One region of the Streptomyces sp. SID14515 genome, then DNA from elsewhere that is predicted to be linked to it. Evidence: riboswitches for the same ligand, from Rfam matches in the RefSeq annotation. Region 1 holds a riboswitch; each other region holds the start of a gene.

The links. A riboswitch is a leader RNA that binds a small molecule or an ion and turns the genes downstream of it on or off. The one in region 1 is predicted to bind cyclic di-AMP.
Positions count from the first base shown of each region.
Region 2: another riboswitch for cyclic di-AMP. It lies ahead of G3I54_RS18845 (transglycosylase family protein); the one in region 1 lies ahead of G3I54_RS11185 (M23 family metallopeptidase).
Region 3: another riboswitch for cyclic di-AMP. It lies ahead of G3I54_RS03305 (LysM peptidoglycan-binding domain-containing M23 family metallopeptidase); the one in region 1 lies ahead of G3I54_RS11185 (M23 family metallopeptidase).
Region 4: another riboswitch for cyclic di-AMP. It lies ahead of G3I54_RS00865 (M23 family metallopeptidase); the one in region 1 lies ahead of G3I54_RS11185 (M23 family metallopeptidase).

Region 1 covers NZ_JAAGMH010000059.1:46,546-50,577, reverse strand. The annotation lists gene G3I54_RS11185 (M23 family metallopeptidase) at 274-1,308, opposite strand; cyclic di-AMP (ydaO/yuaA leader) riboswitch at 1,320-1,472, opposite strand; gene G3I54_RS11180 (PP2C family protein-serine/threonine phosphatase) at 1,683-2,906, opposite strand; gene G3I54_RS11175 (MerR family transcriptional regulator) at 3,044-3,790, opposite strand; tRNA gene G3I54_RS11170 (tRNA-Met) at 3,898-3,971, opposite strand.
Region 2 covers NZ_JAAGMH010000086.1:16,424-20,455, reverse strand. The annotation lists gene G3I54_RS18855 (cytochrome P450) at 1-222, shown strand, start outside; gene G3I54_RS18850 (transglycosylase family protein) at 399-1,448, shown strand; cyclic di-AMP (ydaO/yuaA leader) riboswitch at 1,740-1,922, shown strand; gene G3I54_RS18845 (transglycosylase family protein) at 1,928-2,644, shown strand; gene eno (phosphopyruvate hydratase) at 2,979-4,032, shown strand, end outside.
Region 3 covers NZ_JAAGMH010000019.1:29,029-33,060, reverse strand. The annotation lists gene G3I54_RS03310 (SGNH/GDSL hydrolase family protein) at 1-426, opposite strand, end outside; gene G3I54_RS03305 (LysM peptidoglycan-binding domain-containing M23 family metallopeptidase) at 588-1,544, opposite strand; cyclic di-AMP (ydaO/yuaA leader) riboswitch at 1,548-1,708, opposite strand; gene G3I54_RS03300 (tyrosine-protein phosphatase) at 2,152-2,964, shown strand; gene G3I54_RS38835 (DUF6126 family protein) at 2,984-3,157, opposite strand; gene G3I54_RS03295 (XRE family transcriptional regulator) at 3,222-3,830, opposite strand; gene G3I54_RS03290 (aspartate aminotransferase family protein) at 3,897-4,032, opposite strand, start outside.
Region 4 covers NZ_JAAGMH010000003.1:28,226-32,257, forward strand. The annotation lists gene G3I54_RS00855 (pitrilysin family protein) at 1-266, shown strand, start outside; gene G3I54_RS00860 (pitrilysin family protein) at 293-1,663, shown strand; cyclic di-AMP (ydaO/yuaA leader) riboswitch at 1,887-2,055, shown strand; gene G3I54_RS00865 (M23 family metallopeptidase) at 2,069-2,884, shown strand; gene G3I54_RS00870 (GntR family transcriptional regulator) at 3,063-3,770, shown strand; gene G3I54_RS00875 (HPr family phosphocarrier protein) at 3,971-4,032, opposite strand, start outside.

The sequences.
Region 1 (4,032 bases):
GGGCCGGGGCGGCGGAGGTATTCCGCCGGATGGTGTTCCACGGGGTGGCGTTCCACCGGATGGCGCACCACGGGGGCGCACGTCACCGCCGCGCGGGCCCCGACCGGGCCCGGCCGCCCCCGGACAGACCGGCAGCCCTGACGTCGGGGGGGGGTGTGCGTCAGGGCTGCCGGGGTTTCGGGGCGGGGTGGCGACGAAGGGACGTACGTCGTCAGCCGGAGGGCCGGGGACGCGGACCGGACGGCCCGGGCCCCGGACCGAAATGCCGGGGTCTCAGACCGAGAGGCCCTTGCTGTTCAGCCAGGCCATCGGGTCCATCGCCGAACCGCCCGCCGTGCGGACCTCCATGTGGAGGTGGACACCGGTCACGTTGCCGGTGGCGCCCATGCGGCCGATGGTCTCGCCGGTGGTGACCTTCTGGCCGACCGAGACGTCGATCGAGGACTGGTGCGCGTACCAGATCTCCGTGCCGTCATCGAGCTGGAGCACCGTGCGGTAGCCGTACGAACCGGCCCAGCCGGCCGACGTGATCGTGCCGCCGTGCACGGCCTTGATCGGCGTACCGGCCGACCCGGCGAAGTCCAGACCGGTGTGCTGGCCCGAGGACCACAGGGCGCCGGACTGACCGTAGGTCGAGGTGATCGTGTACGAGGAGGTGGGCAGGGAGAAGCTGGCGGCGAGCTTCGCGAGACGCTCGGCCTCCTTCTTCTTCGCGGCCGCTTCCTCCTCGGCCTTCTTCTTCGCGGCGGCCTCGGCCTCGGCCTGGTCCTGCTGCTTCTTGGCCTCCTGCGCCGCCTTCTCGGCCGCGGCCTTCTCGGCGGCGGCCTTGGCCTCGGCGTCGGCGCTGGCCTGCTGCTGCTCGGCCTGCTGGAGGATCCGGGCGCGCAGGGCCTCGCCCGCGTCGGCGGTGCCCTCCTCGGCCTCGGCGGTGGTGAGGCCGGCGGTGGTGAGCGGCGCGGCCGCGGCGACCGGGGCGGGCTCGGCGTCGTCCGACATGAAGGACCCGACGCCGGGAAGGGACTTGGCGTCGGGGAGGTTGTCCGCGATCGAATCGGGAAGAGAGATGGAGACCGGCGCCTTGTCCTGCGCGGTGGCCATGCCGCCCGCACCGACGGCCGCTATGACGCCGACCCCGAGGACGGTGGAGCTACGGGCCAGACCACGCTGCTTGGCTACGCGGTGCCTGCCGCGCACGGGACGGATGGACTCCTCGGTGGGATTCCACTCCTCCCAGGACCGCTCCGCGTCACCGAAGGTGTCGGCACTGAAGGGTGACGGGACCTCAGGGGCAGGCTTGTTGGACGCCACGTGGGCGCACTCCTTTCCTTCCTTCTCGCCTACCGGGTTAGCTGACGGGTTCGGAGCAGGAAGGTCTCCTACGGGCCCCTCCGTCTCTCACGAGACGCAGGCGTCCGATTCACCCCATGTAGGTGGTTCCCCGGTTCCCTTGCGGAATTCGGCGCTCGCGCGCGGTGCCGTCTCTGACGACGACTGGGACGACCGCGCTGCGTTATCGAACGTTAATAGACACCCGGGCCCGATTCCAAGCTGTTCCTGTTGATCATTAACGGACGCGGTGGGGATGTACGGGTCACAAGCGGGCGGAATCGGGCGACTTGACCGCGACTCAGCCACACTCCTTTTTCTGACGTTGTGTCAAATGTTATGCGGAGCGGTGTCCTTCAGTTACGCACCGTGTCATCGCCCCGGCCCACGATCTTCACCGTCGTCCGGCGCACGGGCTGCCCCTCCGCCGGCCGGCCGACCGCGATCAGCGCCATGTCGTCCGTGGTCCGCCCCCCGGTGTGCAGCCGTACGTCGTCGGTCAGCGCCGACAACAGCTCCTCGGGGCCCGGGAAGATCCGGCCGCGCAGCCGGGCCGCCGGATCGTAGAAGACCCCGTTCGCGTCCCTGGCCTCCGACAGACCGTCCGTGAAGGCGAGCAGCGTCGCCCCGGCGGGCATCTCCCACTCGTCGGCCCGGTCCGGCCACACCCCCAGGTCCATCCCCAGCGGCAGCGCGGGCACCGAGGGCGCCAGCACCTCCAGGGCGCCGTCCGCGTGCAGCAGGATCGGCTCCGGGTGACCGCGGTTCACGATGCGCAGCGAGGCCGCGCCGGGCGGGATCTCGGCCAGTACGGCGGTGATGAACCCCTCCATGGCGTCCAGCCCGTACCGCCGCGTCCCCTCCCGGGCCAGCGCCCGCTCCAGCCGCTGCGCCACACCCTCCAGCGAGAGCTCCTGCTCGGCGGCCTCCCGGAACGCCCCGATGATCACCGCCACCGCCTCGACGGCGCCCAGCCCCTTGCCGCGCACGTCGCCGACCACCACGCGTACGCCGTACGGGGTGTCCGCGACGGCGAACAGGTCGCCGCCCACGAACTCGTCCGCCTGTGCCGCCTCGTACCGCGCGGCCACCTGGAGCCCGCCGATCCGCTCGGCCGGCGTCGGCAGCACGGCCCGCATGGCGGTCTCGGCGATCACCCGGGCCGAGGCCAGCTGCTCGTTGCTGCGCCGTACGACCCCGTTGATGACGAGGGCGAGCACCGAGGCGGTGAGCACGGTGATCATCTCGATGACGGGGACCACCTGGGTGGACGTCCCGTCGGAGAGCCGCATCGCGATGACGGAGAGGATCGCCGCGATGCCGGTGCGGATCGTCCGGGACAGCGAGAAGAACGGCGCGGCGATCAGCGGGGCCGCCACGAACAGCGGGACGGCGGTGAAGTTGGGCGGGGCCAGCGAGTCGAACAGCAGCCCGCCGACGATCAGCAGGGCGGGCAGCATCCGGACGAACCGGCGTGACCCCCGGCTGCCGGGCGTCACGTTGCTCTCCGGGGACCCGAACACCGCACGGCCCACGGCGTCCATGCTCCCCGCCGTGCCGCTGCGCCGTCTCTCGGCCATCCCCACCTGTGCACTCCTGCCCGGTCCACCCACGGCTGCGGACGGTACCGCGCCCCGTCCAGGCTTCCCGGAGCCGCGCCGAGCGGCGACTCCGCATCGGCCGAATAGGGGGAAGCGAACGGAGTCCCGGCCCGTGGTCAGTCGGAGAGCCGGTGTTCCGCGTAGACCGTCAGTGCGTCCCGTACGAAGGCGGCGGTGCCGTCCCCGTAGCGATCGTAGTTCTTTCCGAAGCGGGGATCGGCGACATACATCTCACCGAGCCCGATCACGTACGAACGGCTGGGCTCCTCGGCCGACGACAGCCACGCGCAGTGCCGCCGCGCGAGTTCCTGCGCCTCGGCCCCGTCGGCGGCCAGCCCGGCCTCCCTGACCCGCCCCCAGTCACGCGCGATGGCCTCGTGCTCGTCCTGGAACGCCTTCTTCTCCCCGTCCCCGAGCGAACGCCACCAGCGGTCGCCCTCCTCGTACGCGTCCCGGCCCCAGCGCTCGGTCACCTCCTGCTCGTGGGCGGTGTGGTCGAAGCCGTCGAACACTTCATCGGCCATGAGTTCCATCCCCTCCTGGGTCTTGTGGAGAGTGGTCCGCACCGAGGCGATCTGCCGCCCGATGCGCGCCTGTTCCTGTTCGAGCAGCCGCAGATGCGCCCGCAGCGCCGTCGCCGTGTCCCGCTGCCCCGCGAGTACGTCCTTGATGGCGGGCAGCGACAGACCGAGCTCCCGCAGCAGCAGGATGCGCTGCAGCCGGACGAGGGCGTCCTGGTCGTAGTAGCGGTAGCCGTTGCTCCCGATCCGGCTCGGCGCGAGAAGACCGAGGTCCCCGTAGTGCCGGAGCGTGCGGCTCGTGGTGCCGGCCTGGCGGGCGATTTCCTGAATGGACCACTCCATGCCGGAAACGCTAGATCTTTACGCAACGTCAAGGTCAAGCGTCTTCGGCCGGGCCCCGGAAACGACTCGGGCCCGGCACGCTGTGCGTGCCGGGCCCGGGCCTTCAGTAGCGGGGACAGGATTTGAACCTGCGACCTCTGGGTTATGAGCCCAGCGAGCTACCGAGCTGCTCCACCCCGCGTCGGTAAACACAACTCTACGTCATCGGAGCGGCCGCTCCGACCACTTTTCCGTGGAGCCCT
Region 2 (4,032 bases), on a different contig from region 1:
GGGCACGGCATCCACTACTGCCTGGGGGCGCCGCTGGCCAGGCTGGAGGGGCAGACCGCGCTGGCCACGCTGTTGAGACGCCTCCCTGACCTGCGACTTGCGGCAGAACCTGCCGATTTGCGTTGGCGCGGCGGACTGATCATGCGTGGACTGCGCACACTTCCGGTCGAGTTCGAGCCGGGCAGCCGTTCCGAAAAAAGTGACACGCTGTCAACTCTGTGACTTTCACGTGATCTGCGCTGCATCGACTTGTGACACACGTTCGAGTCCCGCTAGGTTCACGGTTCGACGCGTCGGTCGCACGTTGCTCACGCGTCACTTGTGCGCCGACGCAGGCACGAAATCCCGCTGCGCGGCGCTCAGGTCACTCGCTTGTCAGTCGCACGGAAGGCATACCCATGGGCTCCGCGAACGGCAGACACCGCCGCCCTCGCCAGGCACCCGCCATCGTCGTCGCCGCAGGTGTGACGGGATCGGCCATCGCCATCCCGCTGCTCGGCGCGAGCGGCGCGCACGCGGCCGAGGCCACCACCTGGGACCGGGTCGCGGAGTGCGAGAGTGGCGGCATGTGGAGCGCCGATCTCGGCAACGGCTACTACGGCGGGCTCCAGTTCTCGCAGGAGACCTGGTCGGCGTACGGCGGCACGGCGTTCGCGCCCCGCGCCGACCTCGCCAGCCGGTCGCAGCAGATCTCCGTCGCCGAGAAGGTCCTGGACGACCAGGGTCCGAAGGCGTGGCCCAGCTGTGCGGTGATCTCCGGTCTCGCGGTGGACGGCAGCCTGCCGGGCGTCGACCCGGGCACCTCGCCGTCCGCCGACCCGTCCGCCGATCCGTCGGCGGACCCCTCGGCCGACCCGGCCGGCGAAGCGGGTTCGACCGAAGAAGCGGATGAATCCGGCAAGGGCGAGAAGAACGACAAGGGTGGCAAGGCCGACAAGGGCGACAAGGCGGACGAGGAGGGTGGTAGTGGTACGGAGAAGGGCGGCGACGCTCCCGATTCCTCGGTGACGCCCTCCGCCCCGCCGTCCTCCGACGCTCCCGACGCCACGGACCCCTCCGGCACCGCCGACGCCTCGACGGGCGAGAACGGCAAGGGCGGCAAGCACCGGGGCGCCCCCGCGCCCGAGGAGGCCGGGACCGGTCAGGGCGACGGCCCCCGTGAGTCCGGCCGGCACGCCTCGCGTGGCGACGGCGACGGGCGGAACGGCGGCGCGGCGAGCGCCGGCGCGTACACGGTGCAGCCCGGCGACAACCTCTGGGCCATCGCCGACTCCCAGGAGCTTCCCGGCGGCTGGACCGGCCTGTACGAGACGAACAAGGACCTCCTGGGCTCCGACCCGGATCTGATCCTGCCCGGCCAGAGCCTGGATCTGGGCCTGGGTCAGGACGCCGAGCAGGGTGCGGAGCAGAGCGCGGATCAGGGTGCCGAGGTGCCTGCCGCCAACTGATTCAATTCGGGCGAAAACGCCCGGGAAAATCAGGCAGTTCAGAGGCCTATGTCCACTTTTGCGGAAGTGAGACATGGGTCTCTTTGCTTCAACTGGCGCATCTCGCCCGGCCGGTCCGCGCGTATCGCCCCCGACCTGCGGAAATGCCCCATCGGTCGCGGGGAGTTCGGGGCGATTGCCCCCTATGTCCATCTTTGAATGTCGGGGTTGCCTGTGTTTACGGTCGGAGCCGCTCGCACCGCGGGCCCCGTCGACCGTCACGCCGAATCCTGCCGTCGGTCGAAGGGAACAGACGCGTAAGCGCCGTAGGCAGGAGCGGGGGACCCAGGTAGGCCGCCGGGTCCGGACGCCTCGTCGAACCGACGGGGACGTACGGGACCGGCTCGGGGTGAAGTCGCGAGCAGCACCGTGCGACCGGGCAACTCATCAGCCCGAACCCGACAGCTCACCTCGTAGGCGTCGGTGAGGAGATTCGTTCCATGCTGCTGAACAGCAAGGGCAAGCACCGCCGCCCGTCCAAGGCCACCCGTATCGCCACCCTCGCGGGTGTCACCGGTGCCGCCGTCGCCGTCCCGCTGATGGGCGCGACCAACGCGTCCGCCGCCTCCGTCGAGACCTGGGACGCCGTCGCCCAGTGCGAGTCCGGCGGCAACTGGTCCATCAACACCGGCAACGGCTACTACGGCGGACTGCAGTTCTCGCAGTCCAGCTGGGCCGCCGCCGGCGGTACGCAGTACGCCTCGCGCGCCGACCTGGCCTCCAAGGACCAGCAGATCGCCACCGCCGAGAAGCTCCTCGACCTGCAGGGTCCGGGCGCCTGGGCCTGCGCCAGCGCAGGCGGCCTCACCAACGACGGTGTGGACCCGGGCGTGAACACCGGCTCCGGCCAGTCCGAGAGCAAGCCCGAGCAGGCGCAGCCCGAGCGTCAGGCCGAGCAGCCCACCACGCGCTCCGAGCAGCGCCCCGCTCCGCAGGCCGAGAAGAAGGCCGAGAGCAAGAAGACCGTCACCACCCCGACCGGCGACAAGGTCAAGAAGGGTGACGGCGAGTACAAGGTCAAGGCCGGCGACACCCTGAGCAGCATCGCCCAGGCGGAAGACGTCAAGGGCGGCTGGAGCAAGCTCTTCAAGCTCAACGACGACATCGTCGAGGACGCCGACCTGATCTTCCCGGGTCAGCAGCTCCACCTGAAGTAAACGCCGTCTCTCCTCCCCGGAGGGAGGGCGTCCGGCGGCACCCTCCCTCGCACGGCTTCCCGGCCCGGCGCGCTCTTCCCCCCCAGCGCGCCGGGCCGGGTTCTTCGTGGGTGGAGGGCCCGAGCGGGCGCGGTTGCGTTCACCTCTTGTCGCCACCGCTTATTACCGCCCAGTAGATTTCTAGAGTTTTGTCCCGTGATGCAGGTCCTTGGGCCCTTTTTCGTCCCAGGAGACGGGCGGTCGGCTGGCCGACGCGGCCGGGCCGGATAGGCTCGGGTCGCAAGGCCACAGTGACCCTGCACAACCAGTGTCAGATCCCAGAAGGAGATGCCTCGTGCCGTCCATCGACGTCGTCGTAGCCAGGGAAATCCTCGACTCCCGGGGCAACCCCACGGTCGAGGTCGAGGTTGGCCTCGACGACGGCAGCACGGGCCGTGCTGCTGTTCCGTCCGGCGCCTCCACCGGTGCGTTCGAGGCTGTAGAGCTTCGCGACGGTGACCCCAACCGCTACCAGGGCAAGGGCGTCGAGAAGGCCGTCCTCGCCGTCATCGAGCAGATCGGCCCGGAGCTCGTCGGGTACGACGCCACCGAGCAGCGCCTCATCGACCAGGCGATGTTCGACCTGGACGCCACCGAGAACAAGGCCTCGCTCGGCGCGAACGCCATCCTCGGCGTCTCGCTGGCCGTCGCGCACGCCGCCTCCGAGGCGTCCGACCTGCCGCTCTTCCGCTACCTCGGCGGCCCGAACGCGCACCTGCTGCCCGTTCCGATGATGAACATCCTGAACGGCGGCTCGCACGCCGACTCCAACGTGGACATCCAGGAGTTCATGATCGCGCCGATCGGCGCCGAGTCCTTCTCCGAGGCCCTGCGCTGGGGTGCGGAGATCTACCACACGCTGAAGAAGGTCCTCAAGACCAAGGGCCTGTCCACCGGACTCGGCGACGAGGGCGGCTTCGCCCCGAACCTGGAGTCCAACCGCGCCGCCCTGGACCTCATCGTCGAGGCCATCACGGAGGCCGGCTACGTCCCGGGCCGTGACGTGGCGCTCGCGCTCGACGTCGCCGCGTCCGAGTTCTACAAGGACGGCGTCTACGAGTTCGAGGGCAAGTCCCGCTCGGCCGCCGAGATGACCGAGTACTACGAGGAGCTCGTCTCCGCGTACCCGCTGGTCTCCATCGAGGACCCGCTGTACGAGGACGACTGGGCCGGCTGGAAGGTCATCACCGACCGCATCGGCTCCAAGGTCCAGATCGTCGGCGACGACCTCTTCGTCACCAACCCCGAGCGCCTGGCCCGCGGCATTGAGGAGGGCTCCGCCAACGCCCTGCTCGTGAAGGTCAACCAGATCGGTTCGCTGACCGAGACCCTGGACGCCGTCGAGCTGG
Region 3 (4,032 bases), on a different contig from region 1:
GAAGCCGGTGGTGACCATGACCGTGCCGACGGCGTTGCTCAGGTCGGCGACCGCCCGCTCGAAACGCTCGGCGAGGTCGTCGGGGTCGGTGCCGGGCCGGATGATGTCGTTGCCGCCCGCGCAGAAGCTGACCAGGTCGGGGGCCAGCTCCTTGGCGCGGGGGATCTGCTCCTCGACGATCTGGTCGAGGAGACGTCCTCGTACGGCGAGATTGGCGTAGCGGAAGTCCCCGTGCGGGGAGTCCTCGGGGCCGGCCTCCGCGTCGGGGGCCGGGAGCCGGTCGGCGAGGAGGACCGCGAAGCGGTCCGCCCAGCCTACGAAGGTCCCGTCGGGGCCGGGGTCGCCGACGCCCTCGGTGAAACTGTCGCCAATCGCCGCGTACGACCCGATGATGTGCTGCTGGTTGTTTCTCGAATCGTCTGCCACAAGCACTTATCCTGCATCGTTCGATGTGACCTACGCGACCGTAATACGGGGTTGACGGGTGGTGAGATAGACCACCCGGTCAGGTTTTGGTAAAGCCGGAATAAAGAGAGGGGCGGTGCGCCGCCGCGCACCGCCCCTCGGATACTTCTCGTCGCGCTCGGTCAGACGGAGACGCCGTGCTGACGCAGGTACGCGATCGGGTCGACGTCCGAGCCGTAGCTCGGGCCGGTGCGGACCTCGAAGTGCAGGTGCGGGCCGGTGGAGTTGCCGGTGGAGCCGGAGAGGCCGATCTGCTGGCCGCCGGTGACGGTCTGGCCGACGGAGACGTTCAGCGAGGACTGGTGGGCGTACTGGGAGTACATGCCGTCCTCGTGCTGGATGACGACCTCGTTGCCGTACGAGCCGCTGTTGCCGGCCGAGACGACGGTGCCCGGGCCGATGGCCAGGACGGGGGTGCCGGAGGCGGCCTGGAAGTCCGATCCGGTGTGGTAGCCGCTGGACCAGCTGGCGCCCGAAGCGCGGTACTGGGTGGTGACGTTGGCGCTGGCCAGCGGGGCCGACCAGCCGGAGCCGGTGGCCTCGGAGGAGCCGGTCTGCGCGGAGTCGCCGGAGCCCTCGGAGTCGTCGGCGGAGATGGTGTCGCCCTTCGGGGCTTCCTTCGGCGCGGCCTTCGGGGCCGGAGCGGCCTTCTTCGGGGCGGCCTCGGGAGCGGCGGACTTCTCGGCCGGGGCGGAGCCCTTGGCGCCGAGGGTCAGCTTCATGCCCGGGTGGATCAGGCTGGGGTTCTCGCCGACGGTGGAGCGGTTGTCCTGGTACAGCTTCTCCCACCCGCCCTTGAGCTGGTGCTCGGCCGCGATCTTCGACAGGTAGTCGCCGGAGACGACGGAGTACGTCTTCGGGGCGGTCTTCGACGCGGCGGGGGCGGCCGACGGGGCGGTGTGCGCGGCGGCGACCGAGGCGGCGGCGGGCTTCGCGGCCGGAGCGGCCTGGTCGGCGGCGCTCGCGACGGTGGCGCCGATGAGCGGCAGGGCGAGTGCGGCGCCGCCGGTCCCCGCGACGAGGACGCCGCGGGAGATCGGGCCGGACTTCGGACGACGGTGCTTACCCTTTGCGGGCATGGGGAAGTTCCTCTCCGGCGCCTGCGAGGTGAGCTGTCGGGTTCGGGCTGGAGATGCCCGGTCGCGTTGCGGCGACTTCACCCCGAGCCGGTCCGGATCACTCCGGATCGGCGGCTTACCTGGTTCCCCCGCTCCTGCCACACGTGAGTGGGTGGGTGCGAATTCCGGGCGGCGGCAGGATTAGGCGGTCCGTCCGGATTGCGGCGACCGTAAACCGGTCAGGACGAGCGGAACAAGCCATCGGTTGCGCGCCGGAATCATCGATTCGATATCGCCCCGGATTTCCCGTCACACTCCGTGGATTACGGATCTTGGATTTCCGTACGGGCAACGGGAATACCCCCGGGCGCGCTCGCCACGGTCCGTCACGGATATGATCCCGCTCACCTCCGGAATCCCATCTCCCCCATTAGCGGGGCATGTTCTGCGAAATACACCAATACGGACATGCCGCCGAGAGTGCTCCTGACGCCGGGTCAGCCCGGCCTCGACGGCACCCCGCGACGGGGTGGCGACCGTGATGATTTTCTGTCGAATCGATGTCGTATCGTCACGGGAGCGCCCTCGCCGGCGAGCCGCGCCGACGCCAGAGATCCCAGGAGCCACCGTGACGCAGCAGGTGCCGCAGGTCCCGCCGACAGAGACCGTGCTGACCGGAGTCCGCAACTTCCGCGACGTGGGCGGGCTCCCCACCACGGACGGGCGGCGCACCGCCTTCGGGCGGCTCTACCGCAGCGGCCACCTGGCGCACGCCACCGCCGAGGACGCGGCCTTCCTCGGCGGGCTCGGACTGCACACGGTCTTCGACTTCCGCCACTCCGCCGACCACCGCCTCGACGGTTACGACATCGAGCTGCCCGGTGTCCGCAATGTCAGCATTCCGCTCTCGGACCCGGCCGACGGCGCGGAGTTCTGGCGGCTGGTGGGCGACGGGAACATCGAGCAGCTGCGCTCGGTCCTCGCCAACGGCAAGGGCGTCGACCGCATGATCCGGATGTACCGCGCGACGATCGAGGACCGCACCGCCGAGCACAGCCGGGTGCTGCACGCGCTGGCCGAGGACAGCGTCCCGGCCCTGATGCACTGCGCGGCGGGCAAGGACCGGGCCGGCCTCTCGATCGCGGTCGCCCTGCTGGCGGTCGGCGTGGAGGTGGAGGCGATCGAGGAGGACTACCTCAAGTCCAACGACCTCCACCGCCGCTACAACGTGAAGCGCTCCGACGCGTCCGACGCGGGCATGTCGCCCGAGGTGATGGAGCTGCTGGACCCGCTCTTCGGGGCGCGGCCCGCCTATCTCGCGGCGGCCTTCGCGACCATCGAGGAGAACTGGGGCACGACGGACCGCTACCTGGCCGAGGGGCTGAAGATCTCCGCCGACACCCGGGAGCGGCTGCGCGAGCGCCTGCTCGACCAGGACTGACCCGTCCGCCGGCGGGCCGTCACTTGCTCCCGGCCACCACGAAGAGCAGGTAGAGGAAGGCCGCGATGACATGGCCCGCCACCAGATAGGCGAAGAGCCGGATGATGACGCCGCGCGGCATCCGCTTCTCCTGCGGGTCCTCGTTCGCGCGACGTCCGGGGCCCAGCGGGTCGTAGTGTTCGGAATCGGACATGACGGTCCTCTCTGTCGGCCTCGCGGCCGGTGGAGCGAAGGATGGAGCCGGCGGGGACGGCCGGTCAGCGCGCGTGGAGGGCGTTGCCGAGGCAGAGCTCGGCGGCGGGACTCTGCAGCAGGGTGTGGACGAAGAGCAGCTCAGCACCGCCGCGGTCGACGGCCGCGATCCGGTGCGGGGTGAGCGAGTCGAAGTGGGCGCTGTCGCCGGGTTCGAGGTCGTGCACGGTGTCGCCGAGCCCGACCCGCAGCCGCCCCTCCATGACGTACAGCCACTCCTCGCCGGGATGGACCCGGACCAGGTCGCCCTGGGCCCCGTACGGAACACGTACCCGCAGGGCCTGCATCGCGCGGCCGGAGCCGCCGGCCTGCCGGTACATCCAGCCGTCCGCCTCCGCCCCCTCGAAGCCGCCGCCGCGGACGATCGCGTCCCGTTCGGGCGGCTGCTCGCCGAGGAGCTCGGAGACCGTCGTACCGTAGATACGGGCCAGCCCCAGCAGCATCGGCAGCGAGGGCTGTCGGCGGCCGGTCTCCAGCCGGGAGAGATGGGCCGGGGAGAGTCCGGCCCGCCGGGCGGCGGTCTCCAGGGTGAGACCACGGCTTCGGCGCAGGTCACGCAGTCGGGGTGCGACGCCGGGGAGCTCGTCCGGCACCCCTTCGTCCGGAGGGTTCATGCCTCCATTGGGCCAGGATCTTTCCTCCGGGGCAAATAACTTGCCCCGGAGGCAAAGCGGCATCCGTCAGCGGTTGGCCACGGCCTGCTTGACCAGCGTCCGGCCGAAGTCCCACATCAGTCCGCCGCCGCTGTGCGCGTCGTCCATGACGGAGGTGAACGCCGCCACGAAGCGCTCCACCTCCGCGTCGCCGATGACCAGC
Region 4 (4,032 bases), on a different contig from region 1:
GGCTGGACCGGCTCGGCACGGTCGCCGGCCGCGCCGACGAACTGTGCCGTTACGCGGTGCTGTTCGGCGACCCGCAGCTCGCCCTGAGCGCCGTGGGCCGGGTCCTGGACGTCACCGCGGAGGAGGTGCGCGCGGCGGCCGAGGCGGCCCTGCGCCCCGACAACCGGGCGGTGCTGGTGTACGAGCCCATCGAGCCGGCCGACGAGGCCGACGAGGGCGAAGACGGCACCGAGGGCACCGACGCGCACGAGGGGGCGGCCAAGTGAGCGACGCCGCCGTGACTGGAGTAGCCATGGAGTTCCACCCGCAGCCCACCGCAGGCACGGCCCGCCCCTGGGCCTTCCCGGCGCCCGAGCGCGGCGCCCTGCCCAACGGGCTGACCGTGCTGCGCTGCCACCGCCCCGGCCAGCAGGTCGTCGCGGTGGAGATCTTCCTGGACGCGCCGCTGGAGGCCGAGCCCGAGGGCCTGGACGGCGTGGCCACGATCATGTCGCGGGCGCTCTCCGAGGGCACCGACAAGCACAGCGCCGAGGAGTTCGCCGCCGAGCTGGAGCGCTGCGGCGCCACCCTCGACGCGCACGCCGACCACCCCGGCGTCCGGGTCTCCCTGGAGGTTCCGGCCTCCCGGCTGGCCAAGGCCCTGGGCCTGGTCGCCGAGGCACTGCGGGCCCCGGCCTTCGCCGAGAGCGAGATCGAGCGCCTCGTCGGCAACCGCCTCGACGAGATCCCGCACGAGCAGGCCAACCCGTCCCGGCGCGCCGCCAAGCAGCTCTCCAAGGAGCTGTTCCCGGCCACCGCCCGGATGTCCCGCCCGCGCCTGGGCACCGAGGAGACCGTCCGGCGGATCGATCAGGCCGCCGTGCGCGCCTTCTTCGACGCCCATGTCCGCCCGTCCACCGCGACGGCCGTGATCGTCGGCGACCTGACGGGCATCGACCTGGACGCGCTGCTGGCGGAGACCCTCGGCGACTGGTCGGGCAACGCCGGCCAGGCCCGCCCGGTGCCGCCCATCACCGCGGACGACACCGGCCGCGTGGTCATCGTGGACCGCCCCGGCGCGGTCCAGACCCAGCTGCTGATCGGCCGGATCGGCGCCGACCGGCACGAGCGCGTGTGGCCCGCGCAGGTCCTCGGCACGTACTGCCTGGGCGGCACCCTCACCTCCCGGCTGGACCGGGTGCTGCGCGAGGAGAAGGGCTACACCTACGGAGTGCGCGCCTTCGCCCAGGTGCTGCGCTCCAGCGGCCCCGACTCCGGCGGTGCGGCGATGCTCGCGATCAGCGGCTCGGTGGACACGGAGTCCACCGGACCGGCCCTGGAGGACCTCTGGAAGGTCCTGCGGACGCTGGCCGCCGAGGGGCTGACCGACGCCGAGCGCGAGACGGCCGTGCAGAACCTGGTGGGCGTCGCCCCGCTGAAGTTCGAGACCGCCGCCTCCGTCGCCAGCACGCTGGCCGACCAGGTCGAGCAGCACCTCCCCGACGACTACCAGGCCCACCTCTACGCCCGGCTCGCCGAGACGGGCACCGTGGAGGCGACCGCCGCCGTGGTCAACGCCTTCCCGGTGGACCGCCTCGTCACGGTCCTCGTGGGCGACGCCGCGCAGATCGAGGAGCCCGTGCGGGCGCTCGGCATCGGCGAGGTCTCCGTCGTCACCGGCTGACGGCACCCGTGGCACACCGCCGCGAACAGGACCCCGACGGACGGAAGTTCGTCGGGGTCCTCCCTTTTTGCCCGATTGCTGAGCTTTGCGGCTTTTATTGGAGAGGTTGCCTGTCTGCCCTGTGGGATGCGCGACAAATCCCCTTGTCCGTTTGGTGATGGGAAGTCGCCCCGCCTAGCGTCGGCCCGGCTGTCCGTCACCCGTATGCCGCATCCGCGGCGCCGGGCAGTCATCGCCGAGTCCCCGTCAGGCGCGAGCCTGGGGAGCCGGGGACCCACACGCAGTCCCTGGGGTGAATCGGAGGCCCGTGCCGTGAACCGGCGCGGGGATCCGTAGGAGACCTTCCTGCTCCGAACCCGTCAGCTAACCCGGTAGGCGAGAAGGAAGGAAAGGATCAGCCCCTCCATGGCGTTCACCCGTGCCACCGGGAAGCACCGTGCTCCGAGCCGCCTGACGCGCCGCAGCGCCCAGGCCGCCGGCGTCGCGGCCCTGGCCACCACCGGAGTCATCGGCTCGCTGGCCTCCCCGGCCCTCGCCGCGGACACCGAGGCCGCCAAGGTCGCCGACACCGGCCTCACCCAGGCCATCGCCCTCGACGCCACCCTCGCCGACCAGATCGACGCCCAGGCCCAGGTCCAGAAGCAGCAGGCCGACGCGATCGCCGAGGCGAAGGCCAAGGCCGCGGCGGAGGCCCGCGCGAAGGCCGCCAAGGCCAAGGCGAAGGCGGAGGCCGAGCGCAAGGCCGAGGCCCGCGCCAAGGAGGTCCGCGAAGAGAAGGCCCGTGCCGCCCGCGCCGCCGAGCGCGCCCGGCTCAACGCCTTCCACCTCCCGGTCGCCGGCTCCCACATCACCACCGGCTACAACACCGGCGGCGCGCTCTGGTCCTCCGGCAGCCACTCCGGCGTCGACTTCCAGGCCGCTTCCGGCAGCTCCGTCGTCGCGGTCGGCGCCGGTACGGTCGTCGAGGCCGGCTGGGGCGGCGCGTACGGCAACAACATCGTGCTCCGGATGACGGACGGCACGTACACCCAGTACGGCCACCTCTCCTCGATCGGCGTCTCCGTCGGCCAGAGTGTCTCCTCCGGCCAGCAGATCGGGCTCTCCGGCTCCACCGGCAACTCCACCGGCCCGCACCTGCACTTCGAGGCCCGCACCACCCCCGACTACGGCTCAGACATGGACCCCGTCGGCTACCTGCGCTCGCACGGTCTGAACGTCTGACCCGCCCCCGCGCGACCCCGCCCGAAGGCCCCGGCACCCGCCGGGGCCTTCGGCAATTCCGGCCTGAAGATATCCATGGATTCCGGCCTGCCATCGGAAATTCCGGCAGATTGCAATAGAGTCACGGAACAGACGTCGGGCGGCCGCGTTTCGCGGGGATCAAGGCGGAGGTTCGGACATGCGCATTCCCGCGCATTCGGTATGCACGGCAATCCGTGACGACATCGTCTCCGGTGTCTACGAGCGCGGCAGCCGCCTCACCGAGGAGCTGCTGGCCCGCCGCTACGGGGTCTCCCGCGTCCCGGTCCGCGAGGCCCTGCGCACCCTGGAGTCCGAGGGGTTCGTGGTCACCCGCAGACACGCCGGCGCCTGTGTCGCCGAGCCCACCGCGCAGGAGGCGGCCGACCTCCTGGAGGTGCGGATGCTCCTGGAGCCCCTGGGCGCGGCACGCGCCGCCCAGCGCCGCACGGAGGCCCATCTGAAGGTGCTCCGGGGTCTGGTCAGGCTGGGCCAGGAGCGGGCCCGCCGGGGCGAGGGCGAGGATCTGCGTTCGCTGGCCGGCTGGTTCCACGAGACGCTCGCCCAGGCCTCCGGCAGCCCCGCCCTCATCGCGCTGCTCACCCAGCTCCGGCACAAGATCGCCTGGATGTACGCGGTCGAGCAGCCGGCCCGCCCGGTCGACGCCTGGGCCGAGCGCGGCGCGATCGTGGACGCCGTGGCGCGCGGCGACGCGGAGCGGGCGAGGGCGCTCACGGCCCAGCACGCGGAACGCGCCACCGGGGCCCACCGGCTGCGCCGCCCGGATCAGCCGGGTCGGCGCACCGCGCCCGTTCCCCGCGTGAGCTCTTCGCAACACGACGTAAACATCGCGGGCGTCCGCCATTAACAAGCGAGCCGTATACAAAGAGAAGTAATTCCGGGAGCGCAGTTCGTGCTGCCCGAATTACCTTGTCCGGGCGTCGCTATTTCCGGAGAGTGGACCGGGAGGCCAACCGGAAAGCGAACCGGAATGCGAAAAAGCCGCGACCCTCTCGGGGATCGCGGCTCTCGCACCTCGTGAATCCGGCAGGGCCGGACCCCGTCGGGTCAGACGGTCTCGGGAAGCTCTTCCAGGCCCTCGGCGACCAGCTTCGCCAGCCGGTCCAGAG